DNA from 3 places in the Xanthobacter sp. DMC47 genome. Region 3 is predicted to be linked to each of the others. Evidence: predicted binding sites of a transcription regulator. Region 3 holds the regulator's gene; each other region holds the start of a gene.
The links. Region 3 encodes LexA, which represses DNA repair genes until DNA is damaged. Its sites were predicted from a motif close to TGTTCNNNNTGTGTTCNG; they were not measured.
Positions count from the first base shown of each region.

Region 1: the regulator LexA is predicted to act here: its motif matches at 1,215-1,232, upstream of ACT54R_RS04795 (PA0069 family radical SAM protein).
Region 2: the regulator LexA is predicted to act here: its motif matches at 2,614-2,631, upstream of recA (recombinase RecA).

Region 1 covers NZ_JBQUZM010000001.1:1,028,879-1,033,059, reverse strand. The annotation lists gene ACT54R_RS04795 (PA0069 family radical SAM protein) at 1-969, opposite strand, end outside; gene ACT54R_RS04790 (aa3-type cytochrome c oxidase subunit IV) at 1,372-1,524, shown strand; gene ACT54R_RS04785 (Re/Si-specific NAD(P)(+) transhydrogenase subunit alpha) at 1,561-2,724, shown strand; gene ACT54R_RS04780 (proton-translocating transhydrogenase family protein) at 2,724-3,179, shown strand; gene ACT54R_RS04775 (NAD(P)(+) transhydrogenase (Re/Si-specific) subunit beta) at 3,190-4,181, shown strand, end outside.
Region 2 covers NZ_JBQUZM010000001.1:180,014-184,194, forward strand. The annotation lists gene alaS (alanine--tRNA ligase) at 1-1,167, opposite strand, end outside; gene recA (recombinase RecA) at 1,464-2,549, opposite strand; gene ACT54R_RS00875 (glycosyltransferase family 4 protein) at 2,836-3,918, shown strand; gene ACT54R_RS00880 (amylo-alpha-1,6-glucosidase) at 3,905-4,181, shown strand, end outside.
Region 3 covers NZ_JBQUZM010000006.1:231,249-235,429, reverse strand. The annotation lists gene gltX (glutamate--tRNA ligase) at 1-18, opposite strand, end outside; gene ACT54R_RS23280 (ComEC/Rec2 family competence protein) at 190-2,427, shown strand; gene lexA (transcriptional repressor LexA) at 2,553-3,263, opposite strand; gene ACT54R_RS23270 (molybdopterin molybdotransferase MoeA) at 3,420-4,181, opposite strand, start outside.

The DNA.
Region 1 (4,181 bases), on a different contig from region 3:
ATCCTTGCCGCCGTGCATCTGGCGGATGAGGTTGAGAACGTGGCGGGCCTTGTCCGGGAAATGTGCCACGAGCCATTCCCGGAACAGGTCGGCGATCTCGAGCGGCAGGCGCAGCATCACATAGCCGGCCTCGGACGCGCCCGCGGCCTTGGCGGAATCGAGGATGCGCTCGATCTCCATGTCGTTGAGAGCCGGGATCAGCGGTGCGGTGAGGACCGCGGTGGGAATGCCGGCGTCGGCGAGGCGGCGGATGGTGCCGAGGCGCACATGGGGGCTGGCGGCGCGCGGCTCCATGGTCCGCGACAGGTGCGGATCGAGCGTGGTCATGGAGATGGCGACCTTGGCGAGGCCCTTTTCCGCCATCGGTCCGAGGATATCGATGTCGCGCACCACCAGAGCCGACTTGGTGACGATGCCCACCGGATGCCCGAAGTCCGCCAGCACCTCAAGAATACGGCGGGTCAGCTCGTAGCGCCGCTCGATGGGCTGGTAGGGATCGGTATTGGTCCCCATGGCAATCACGCGCGGCTTGTAGGACGGGTGCGACAGCTCCCGCGCCAGCAGTTCCGGGGCGTCCGGCTTTACGAACAGCTTGGTCTCGAAGTCGAGCCCGGCGGACAGGCCGTGATAGGCGTGGGTTGGCCGTGCGAAGCAATAGATGCAGCCATGCTCGCAGCCCCGGTAGGCGTTGATGGAGCGGTCAAAGGCGATATCGGGGGACTGGTTGCGGGTGATGACCGTGCGCGCCCGCTCCTCCGTCACCTCGGTGCGGAAGGGCGGCAGGTCTTCCAGCGTCTGCCAGCCGTCGTCGAACAGCACGCGGGCGGCAGGCTCGAAGCGCCCGGCGGCGTTGGAAACGGCCCCGCGGCCGCGCCGCCGTTCCGTCTCGACGCCGGTCCCGGCCTCGCCGTCCAGCGCGGGCGGCAGGGCAGGGGGTGGCGCGCTCCGCTCCTCGGCGAGGCGGCCCATGATGCGCTCGGAGCGGGTCTTCACCGGCGGCGAGGCGATACGGGCGTCGCCGGCAAAAGCCTTCGGCGCCGCCTTGGGCTGGGCAGCCTTGGCAGGAGTGGCTTTGGGCAAACCCGCCCTGGATGGGGCCTTCAGGGCGGGAGCGATCGGCGCGGCAATTGGTCCCCCCGGAACGGGCGGGGCGGCGGTGCGCGGGCCGTGGGAATCGGATGCGGGGCTCATGCTTAAAAAGCTAGCACCGAAACAGGAACAAAACAAGAACATCTGGCCCGCGCCGGGAGACTCACGGGGGACTGACGGCCCTCATCGTTTAATCTGGTATACTGTACACCAAAAGGCAGTTGCCAGACATTCCCATCTCCGGTAAAGGCCTCAGAAGACGCTTAGGAGCAGGGGGATAAGATGGCTGAACACGCCACGATCGAATACGCCACGGCAGACGGTAACGATTATCCCGAGCACGAGCGCACCTACGCGATGTTCACTGCCCTCGCCAAGTGGGGCACCATCGGCGTTGCTGCCATCCTCGTCCTGATGTGGATTTTCCTCCTCTGAACCGCTGAGCGGCCGGAGCACCGGAGACATCAAGAAATGAAAATCGCTGTTCCCGCCGAGATCGATCTCGGCGAGCCGAGGGTTGGCGCGACCCCGGATACGGTGAAGCGTCTCGTCGCACTGGGCGCATCCGTGGCCGTGGAGAGCGGCGCGGGCGTGAAGTCCGGCATTCTCGATTCCGACTTCGTGGCGGCTGGCGCCACCATCGCCCCGTCGGCGTTTGATGCGCTGAACGGCGCGGAAGTCGTACTGAAGGTTCGCCGGCCGACGGAAGCCGAACTTTCGTCGTACAAGCCCGGCGCCCTCGTCCTCGCAATCATGGATCCCTACGGCAACGACGCGGCGCTCGCCGCCATGGCCAATGCCGGGATCGCCTCCTTCGCCATGGAGCTGATGCCCCGCATCACCCGTGCGCAGGTGATGGACGTGCTCTCCTCGCAGGCCAACCTCGCCGGCTATCGCGCGGTGATCGACGCGGCCGCCGAGTTCAACCGCGCCCTGCCGCAGATGATGACCGCCGCCGGCACCGTTCCGGCCGCCCGCGTCTTCGTCATGGGCGCCGGCGTCGCCGGCCTCCAGGCCATCGCCACCGCCCGCCGCCTCGGTGCCATCGTGACCGCCACTGACGTGCGGCCCGCCGCCAAGGAGCAGGTCGCCTCGCTCGGCGCCAAGTTCGTCGCGGTGGAGGACGAGGAATTCAAGCAGGCCGAGACCGCGGCCGGCTACGCCAAGCCCATGTCGGCGGAGTACCAGGCCAAGCAGGCCGCGCTCGTCGCCGAGCACATCAAGAAGCAGGACATCGTCATCACCACCGCTCTGATCCCGGGCCGGCCCGCGCCGCGCCTCGTGACGGCGGAGATGGTGGCCTCCATGAAGCCGGGTTCCGTGCTGATCGACCTCGCGGTCGAGCGCGGCGGCAACGTCGCCGGCGCGGTGGCGGGGCAGGTGGTCGAGGTGAACGGCGTGAAGATCGTCGGCCACCTCAACGTGCCGGGCCGCATCGCCGCCTCGGCCTCGCCGCTCTACGCCAAGAACCTGTTCAACTTCTTCGAGACGATGGTGGACAAGGCGTCGAAGGCGCTGGCCGTCAAGTGGGACGACGAGCTGGTGAAGGCCACGCTCCTCACCCGTGACGGTGCCGTCGTGCATCCCAACTTCGCACCCAAGAATCCCGCAGCGACCAGCGAGGGAGCGGCCTGATGAATCCCGCCACAGCCCAGTCCGCGGCGGACGCCGCCGTTCAAGCCCGCATCGCCGCCGACGTCGCGCGCGATGCTGCCATGGCCGCGCAGGCCTACGCCGACCAGGCCGCCACCGCCCTCGGCGCGGCGGCCCACGCGGCGACCGGCGGGGCCATCGACCCCTTCGTGTTCCGCCTCTCCATCTTCGTGCTCGCAGTGTTCGTGGGCTACTACGTGGTGTGGTCGGTGACCCCGGCGCTGCACACCCCGCTGATGAGCGTCACCAACGCCATCTCGTCGGTGATCGTGGTCGGCGCGCTGCTCGCCGTCGGCGTGACCACGGTGGGCGATTCCAGCCACGCCTGGGGCGCGCGCATCTTCGGCTTCGTCGCGCTCATCTTTGCCTCGGTGAACATCTTCGGCGGGTTCATGGTGACCAGCCGAATGCTCGCCATGTACTCCAAGAAGAAGTGAGGCGAGGCACATGACCGCGAACCTCGCTGCCCTGCTCTATCTGGTTGCAGGCATTCTCTTCGTGCTGGCCCTGCGGGGCCTCTCCCACCCCACCACTTCGCGGCAGGGCAACCTGTTCGGCATGGTGGGCATGGGCATCGCCATCCTCACCACGCTGGCCCTCTCCCCGCCGTCCGACGGGATCGGTTGGGTGCTGGTGCTCGCCGGCATCGGCATCGGTGGTGGCGTCGGTGCAGTGGTGGCCAAGCGCATTGCCATGACGGCAATGCCGCAGCTCGTCGCCGCCTTCCACTCGCTCGTCGGCCTCGCCGCCGTGCTGGTGGCGGCGGCCGCGCTCTATGCACCGCGTGCCTTCGGCATCGGCGATCCCGGACACCTGCACGGGGCAAGCCTCGTGGAGATGTCGCTGGGCGTCGCCATCGGCGCGATCACCTTCACGGGCTCGATCATCGCCTTCGCCAAGCTCAACGGCAACATGAGCGGCAAGCCGATCATGCTGCCGGCGCGCCATCTCATCAATGGCGGCCTCGCGCTGCTGCTGCTGATCCTCATCGTCGCCTTCGTGCTCACCGGCTCGATCACGCTGTTCTGGATCATCACGCTGCTGTCGCTGGTGCTCGGCGGCCTGCTCATCATCCCCATCGGCGGCGCGGACATGCCCGTCGTGGTGTCGATGCTGAACTCCTACTCGGGCTGGGCGGCGGCCGGCATCGGCTTCACCCTGGGCAACACGGCGCTCATCATCACCGGTGCGCTCGTAGGTTCCTCGGGCGCCATCCTCAGCTACATCATGTGCAAGGGCATGAACCGGTCCTTCATCTCCGTCATCCTCGGCGGCTTCGGCGGTGACGCTGCGGCGGCCGGCGGCGGAGGCCAGGCGGAAGCCCGCCCGGTGAAGCAGGGTTCGGCGGACGACGCCGCCTACATTATGAAGAACGCCGAGAAGGTCATCATCGTGCCCGGCTACGGCATGGCGGTGGCCCAGGCCCAGCATGCGCTGCG
Region 2 (4,181 bases), on a different contig from region 3:
GAACGCCACCTCGCCGGGGAAGCTGGCGCCGGAGACGAGGCCCTGGCTCTCCTCCTCGAGGATCGAGAGGCCGCGCTCGAGCGTGCGGCGGAAGCGAGTCTCCTCCAGCAGCAGCGTCTCTTCCGCCAGCGGCTCGGCGCGCACGATCTCGGGATAGGCCCGGCCCATCTCGCGCACCAGGATGGGCACGAGGCGGTGCATCAGCGGGTCCTTGGCGCCGAGCAGCTGCGCGTGGCGCATGGCCCGGCGCATGATGCGGCGCAGGACGTAGCCGCGCCCCTCGTTCGAGGGCAGCACGCCATCGGCGGTGAGGAAGACCGACGCCCGCAGGTGGTCGGCGATCACCCGGTGGCTCGCCTTCTGCGGGCCCTCGGGATCCACGCCGGTGAATTCGGCGACCTCGGCGATGAGGGCGCGCATGAGGTCGGTTTCGTAATTGTCGTGGGTGCCCTGCAGCACCGCCGAGATGCGCTCGAGGCCCATGCCCGTGTCGATGGACGGCCGCGGCAGGCCGACGCGCTCGCCGCCCGGCAGCTGTTCATACTGCATGAACACGAGATTCCAGATCTCGATGAAGCGGTCGCCGTCCTGGTCCGCCGAGCCGGGCGGGCCGCCGAAGATGTGCGGGCCGTGGTCGAAGAAGATTTCCGAGCAGGGGCCGCACGGGCCGGTGTCGCCCATGGACCAGAAATTGTCCGACGACGCGATGCGGATGATGCGGTCGTCGGAGAGGCCGGCGATCTTCTTCCACAGGCCGTGGGCTTCCTCGTCCTCGCTGTAGACCGTGACGAGCAGGCGGTCCTTCGGCAATTCGAAGGTACGAGTGACGAGGTTCCAGGCGAGCTCGATCGCGCGATCCTTGAAATAGTCGCCGAACGAGAAATTGCCGAGCATTTCAAAGAAGGTGTGGTGCCGCGCGGTGTAGCCCACATTGTCGAGGTCGTTGTGCTTGCCGCCGGCCCTGACGCACTTCTGCGACGTCACCGCCCGCGAATAGGGCCGCTTCTCGACGCCGGTGAAGACGTTCTTGAACTGCACCATGCCCGCGTTGGCGAACATGAGCGTGGGGTCGTTATGCGGCACGAGGGGCGACGAGGCGACGGCCTCGTGGCCCTCCTTGACGAAGTAGTCGATGAAGCTCGACCGGATCTCGTTGACGCCGCTCATGTGCCGGCACTGTCCCTCGGAGGCCGGGCCTTGCGGCCGCCGGCTCTGGTGATCGCTGCGCGCGCCAGCGCCTCGGGCCAACCTCCGGCCACCCCTCGGGCGTCGCGCGGTCCCCTCGACCGTGGCGGCCGGCGGAACCGGGTTCGTTTAACGATGGGCCCGCCGCTTGTCCAGAAACGCGAGGGCGCAACACGAAGCTGGGCCCCGGACACATCGCGCTCCTCGATAAAAACGGGCGGGCACCGTTAGGTCCCCGCCCGCCCTGTAACCGTCACGACGCACTCCGCATACGCCCCTCAGGCGTCGGCAGCGGAGCCCTCGGCGTCTTCCTCGGGATCGCCGGCGAGGATCTTTTCGGCGATGAGGCCGGCGTTTTGGCGGATGGCCGCCTCGATGCGCCCGGCGATCTCCTGGTTCTGCTTCAGGAAGGTCTTGGCGTTCTCGCGGCCCTGGCCGAGGCGCTGGCTGTCGTGGGAGAACCAGGCGCCGGACTTCTCCACCACGCCGGCGCGCACGCCGAGGTCAAGAAGCTCGCCGGTCTTGGAGACACCCTCTCCATACATGATGTCGAACTCGACCTGCTTGAAGGGCGGCGCCAGCTTGTTCTTCACCACCTTCACACGGGTCTGGTTGCCCACGACCTCGTCGCGCTCCTTGATGGCACCGATGCGGCGGATGTCGAGGCGCACGGAGGCATAGAACTTCAGCGCGTTGCCGCCCGTGGTGGTCTCGGGCGAGCCATACATCACGCCGATCTTCATCCGGATCTGGTTGATGAAGATGACCATGGTGTTGGACTTGGAGATGGAGGCGGTGAGCTTGCGCAGCGCCTGGCTCATGAGGCGAGCCTGCAGGCCGGGCTGGTTGTCGCCCATCTCGCCGTCGAGCTCGGCGCGCGGGGTGAGGGCGGCCACCGAATCGACCACCAGCACGTCGATGGCGCCGGAGCGCACCAGCGTGTCGGCGATCTCCAGCGCCTGCTCGCCAGCGTCAGGCTGGGAGATGAGCAGGTCGTCCAGGTTCACGCCGAGCTTGCGGGCATAGACCGGATCGAGCGCATGTTCGGCATCGATGAAGGCACAGGTGCCGCCGCGCTTCTGCGATTCGGCGATGGTGTGCAGCGCAAGCGTGGTCTTGCCCGAGGATTCCGGGCCGTAGATCTCCACGACGCGCCCCTTGGGCAGCCCGCCGATGCCCAGCGCGATGTCGAGCCCCAGCGAACCGGTGGGAATGCTCTCGATCTCAAGGGCTTTTCCCCCCTTGCCGAGCCGCATGATGGAGCCCTTGCCGAAATGCCGCTCGATCTGCGAGAGCGCGGCATCCAGCGCCTTGGTCTTGTCCATGGAAGAACCTTCGACGAGTCGGAGTGTCGCCTGAGTCATCGCCGCGCTCCGGTGCGGGTGCAAGGGGAATTAAGAACGTGGCAGTTGTACCTGTTTTGTTCTAAGTTCGCAATATGTTCTCTTTCGTCCACAGCATGTGGATAACATTTCGTAACGCGGCGCGTCCCGCACACCTGCCCTAACGCCGAGCTGCCGCTTCGGCGCGGCCTTCTTTCGCAGGTGCGGTGAAACCCTGAGCCGGCCTGCCGCGTTCAGGCCGAAGAGCACGGGACAAGCGCCCGCATCCTCGGTTCACATCGCGCCGGCGACGCCGGAGGAGACACATATGCGCATCGCCCAGATCGCGCCGCTCATCGAGAGCGTGCCCCCGCGTCGCTACGGCGGAACCGAACGCATCGTCTCCTATCTGTGCGAAGCGCTGGTGGCGCAGGGCCACGACGTGACGCTGTTCGCCAGCGGGGACTCCCTGACTTCGGCGCAGCTCGAACCCATGTGCGAGATGGGCCTGCGACTGTCGCCGGGGCCGGTCGATCCCATCGTCTTCCACATGCTCATGCTGGAGCAGGTGCGGCGGCGCGCGGACGAATTCGACATCCTCCACGTCCATGTGGACGTGCTGCACTATGCGGTGCTGAAGGAGCATGCTCCGCGCACGCTCACCACCCTGCACGGCCGGCTCGATAGCGTGGCCGCCCACCGGCTATATGCGCTCTATGACGAGTTCCCGCTGGTCTCGATCTCCAACCACCAGCGCAAGCCCATGCCGCCGGTGAACTGGGCCTCGACCATCTATCACGGCCTGCCGGAGACCCTGCTGCCGTTCAATCCCGACGGCTGCGACTATCTCGCCTTCCTCGGCCGCATCTCGCCGGAAAAACGGCCCGACCGGGCCATCGAGATCGCCGCGCGCGCCGGCCTGCCGCTGAAGATCGCAGCCAAGGTGGACCGGGTGGACGAGGACTATTGGGAGCAGAAGATCCGCCCCATGGTGGAGGCCACGCCCGGCGTCGAATTCATCGGCGAGATCGACGAGCGGCAGAAGGCGCACTTCCTGGGCAATGCCAAGGCCCTGCTCTTCCCCATCGACTGGCCGGAACCCTTCGGGCTGGTGATGATCGAGGCCATGTCCTGCGGCACCCCCACCATCGCCTATGGCTGCGGCTCCGTACCCGAGGTGCTGGAGGACGGCCTCACCGGTTACATCGTTTCCGGTCAGGATGAGGCGGTGGCCCGTGTCGCCGACCTCGATCGGCTTGATCGCGCCGCCATCCGGCGGACCTTCGAGAAGCGTTTTTCCGCGGGGCGGATGGCGCGGGACTATGCGGCCCTCTACGAGCGCCTTGCCGCCCCCGCGAGCCCGCGCAAGAAGCGCGAGCTGGGCGCAGGAAGTCTGAATGTCTCCGTCTGACGCTGCGGCCCGGGTCGCCGGCACAGACCCGCAGGAACCGGGCTATGCCATCGCGGCCAGCGCCTCGCAGATCGAGGCGGTGCCGCGCACGCTCAAGCACGACGACACGTTCGCCGTATTCGATGCCCATGGCGATGCCGTGCCCGGTCTCGCCAGCAACCACGGCCTGTTCCACCGCGATACGCGCCATCTGTCGCAATTCTTCCTCACCATCGATGGCGTGCGGCCCCTGCTGCTCGGTTCCACCGTGCGGGACGACAATG
Region 3 (4,181 bases):
GGTGACGATCTGCGACATCGGGCGGGGCTCGGCGGGATTGGGTCCGCTTGGACGGAAGACGCGCGTGCGGCAGCCCTGCGGAACGCAAACCGAACCACATGGCGCGCGGGAGGCGCCCGTGTAGCATAGAGGCGGGGCACAAGGAACACGGGGCGGGCGCGGCCCGGACCGGCCCCTCGGCGGGCGAGGATGGACGAGCGGGCCTCAGGCAGGGCGCGGACAGGGGGGCGGGGAGCCGCGGGCGCGCTCCCGGCGCTCTCCACGCGCGGGCTTGTCCGCTTCGCCGATGCGCTAAAGGCCCGCATCGCCCGTGACGTCGCTGCCGAGGCGGCCTCGGGGCGGCTGATCCTGTGGCTTCCGGCCGCCTTTACCGCCGGCCTCCTGCTCTACTTCGGCGCGTCCACCGAGCCGTCGCTCGTCGCCAGTCTCGTCCTGGTGGCCGCATTTGCGGCGGCAGCCTTGGCTGCGCGGGCCCGCCCCGTGACGTTCGGCATCGCCGCGGTACTGCTCGCAACTGCAGCCGGTTTTGCGGCGGGCGGGGTGCGCACCGCGCTCATCGCCCACGAGATGATCGTGCCGCCAAAGACCCCGGTGCGTCTGTCCGGCTTCATCGAGCGCGTGGAGCGGCGGACCACGGGCGACCGCATCCTGCTGCGGCTTGATGGAGACGCCGTGCGCGGGCTCGCCAATGCCCCGGCGCTGGTGCGGCTCTCGCTCCGCAAGGACTGGGCGCCGCCGGTGGGCAGCCATGTAACGCAGCTGGCGCAATTGCTGCCGCCCTCCGGCCCCGCCATGCCCGGCGCCCACGATTTCGGCCGCGCGCCGTGGTTTCAGGGCATCGGCGCCATCGGCTACGGGCTCGGCCGCCCGAAGGCTGCGGCGCCGCGCGATCCGCCCCTGTCCGTGCGCCTCGCCATGGGGCTGGATGGGGTGCGCCAGAGCCTCTCGGCCCGGATCCGCGCCTCGCTCACCGGCGTCCCGGCCGAAGTGGCGGTGGCGCTGGTCGCCGGCGACCGTTCCGGCATTCCGCGGGCGGTGGAGGAGAGCATGCGCGTCTCCGGCCTTTCGCACATCCTCTCCATCTCCGGCCTGCACATGGCGCTGGTGGCCGGCACCCTGTTCGCGCTGGCGCGGGGCCTGCTGGCGCTGGTGCCGGGGCTGGCGGTGTCGTTGCCCATCAAGTCCATCGCGGCGCTGATCGCGCTTTCGGGCAGCGCCTTCTATCTGGTGCTGTCGGGCAACGACGTCCCGGCCCAGCGCTCCTTCGTCATGACCGGGCTCGTGCTGGCGGGCGTGATGGTGGGGCGGCCGTCCCTGTCGCTGCGATCGGTGGGCGTTGCGGCGGTGGTGGTGCTGGCGCTGACGCCGGAGGCGGCGCTGGACCCGGGAACGCAGATGTCGTTTGCCGCTACCCTCGCCCTCGTCGCCGCCTATGAGCGGCTCCAGCCCTTGCGGGCGATCCCCCGGCCGGATGGCATCGCCGGCGCGGTGGTTTCGTGGGTGGCTGTGCTGGTGGCGGGCACGGCGCTGACCTCGCTGGTCGCGGGGCTGGCGACGGCGCCCTATGGCATCTTCCATTTTCAGCGGGTCGCGCCCTATGGGCTTCTCGCCAACCTCGCCGCCATGCCGGCGGTGTCCTTCCTGGTGATGCCGGCGGGACTGGCCGGCGTGCTGCTGATGCCGTTCGGCTGGGATCATCTCGCCTGGCCGGTGATGGGGCGCGGCATCGAGATCATGACGGCGGTGTCCGACTGGGTGGGCACACTGCCGGGCGCCGACATCCGCGCCGCCTTCATCGGCACCGGGACGCTGCTGTGGCTCTCGCTCGCGTTGCTGGCCCTCTGCCTGCTGCGCGGCGTCCTCACCCTCGCGGCGCTGGTGCCCCTCGGCCTCGCCGCCCTGGTGGCAGGCGCGCCTCTGAAGCCGGACCTCCTCATAGCGCCCGATGCGCAGACGGTAGCGGTGCGGATGCCGGACGGGCGGCTTTCGGTGCTCGGCGCCTCGGGCCAGAAACTCGTGGTGGAGCAGTGGCTGACGCGGGAGGGCGACCGCCGCACGGCCGGAACGAAGGACCTTGCCGCCGGATTCACCTGCGATCCGCTCGGCTGCACCGCGCCGCTGCCCGGCGGCGGCACTATCGCCATTTCGCGCCGCGCCGAAAGCCTGGAGGCCGACTGCCTGAACGCCCGTATGGTCGTCACCCGCGATCCGCCGCCCAAGACCTGCCCAGCAGAGGTGCTGACCCCGGCGAAACTTGCGCGGACAGGGACGCTCGCCTTCGCCCTCCGCGACGGCGCGCTCGTCGCCGAATCCAGCCGCAAGGCTGGCGTATCCCGTCCCTGGATGGCGCCGCTGCCGCCGGAACCCATATCCGAACCCGCCACCGCCGATGCCGGCGACCCTCAGGCAGATGCGACCGCGCCCTGATGGGAGGGGCTTCAAGAGGCGTCGGGGTGAGGGGCAACGCCTCTAAGAAAAAGCGCAGGCGCCCGTTGAGCGTGGACCGCCGCGCCCCTCACCCCGTTCCGGATCTCCCGCAGGAGAAATAAGGATCAGTAGCGGCGCATCAGGCCGATGAGCCGGCCCTGGATGCGCACGCGGTCGGGCCCGAAGATGCGGGTCTCGTAGGCCGGATTGGCAGCCTCCAGTGCGATGGAGGCGCCCTTCTTGCGCAGGCGCTTGAGGGTGGCTTCCTCGTCATCCACCAGCGCGACGATGATGTCGCCGGTATCGGCGCTGTCGCACTTGCGGATGAGCACCGTGTCGCCGTCGAGGATGCCGGCCTCGATCATGCTGTCACCCCGGACCTCAAGGGCGAAGTGCTCACCGGATCCCAGCATCTCGGGCGGGATGTTCAGTGTGTGGCTGCGGCTCTGAATGGCGGAGATGGGCGTGCCGGCGGCGATGCGGCCCATGACCGGCACCGAGACCACCTGGCCCGCCTCGTCGTCCTCCGGCACCGGACGGACCTTGCCGAGGCTGCCCTCGATGACCGACGGGGAAAAGCCGCGCCCTGCGGACCGGGCGGAGGCAAGGCCCGGCGCCACGCTGTCGGGCAGGCGCACCACTTCCAGCGCACGGGCGCGGTTGGGCAGGCGGCGGATGAAGCCGCGCTCTTCAAGGGCGGTGATGAGGCGATGGATGCCAGACTTGGAGCGCAGGTCCAGCGCTTCCTTCATCTCGTCGAAGGAGGGGGGGACCCCGGTTTCCTTGAGCCGCTCATGGATGAAGCGCAGAAGGTCGTATTGCTTCCGAGTGAGCATTCCCTGGCCCCGTTCCTTGCAGGCACCGCCCGGAAGCGGCGCTCTCGGCCGGTCCCGATTCAAGGCGCATCCAGCCCGGTGCGCCGCGAAACAAATCATGAACAGTCTTTATCTGTTCCTTTTGTGTTCCGCAAGTGGTGAAGGCCCCGTTAACGCTCAATCGTCGAAGGGAATAATCTCGCAGGGGTCGCCGACGCGCCCCGCAGGCGCGAAGGGCGGGCGCACCAGAAGGCAGTCGGCGGCGGAGAGAATGCTCAGCATGGCGCTGTCCTGCGAGGCGCAGGGAATGGCGTGGATCGAGCCATCCGCGCGCCGGTCGAGGGTGGCGCGCATGAAATCCCGCCGCACATCGTTGGGCGGCAGGTCGGCCGCGAGGCGCGCCGGCACGGTCTCGGGGCCGGGGCGGGAATCACCCTGCAGAGCGCGGATGAGGGGGACGAGGTAGACCATCCCGCAGACGTGGGAGGACACCGGGTTACCCGGCAGCCCCAGCACCCGCACGGCGCCGCGATGGCCGAACATCAGCGGTTTTCCGGGGCGCAGCGCGATCTTATGCACCGAGAGGTCCACCCCCTCGGCCTTCAGCGCCGGGGCCATCAGGTCATGATCGCCCACGGAGGCGCCACCCGAGGAGACCACGAGATCGAATTCGCCGGAGAGCGCGCGCGCCACCACGGCGCGGATGGCCGCAAGGTCGTCCTTGATGAGGCCGAGGTCGGTCACATCGGCCCCGGCGCGGCGGGCGAGTTCGGCGAGGCCGAAGGCGTTGGAGACGACGATCTCGCTGCCGTTGCCGGTGCCCTGGCCGGGCAGCACCAGTTCGTCGCCGGTCTGCAGCAAGGCGACGCGCGGGCGGCGCGCGACCGGCACTGTCGCATGGTCCATGGCGGCGGCGAGCATGATGTCGCGGCCGGTCAG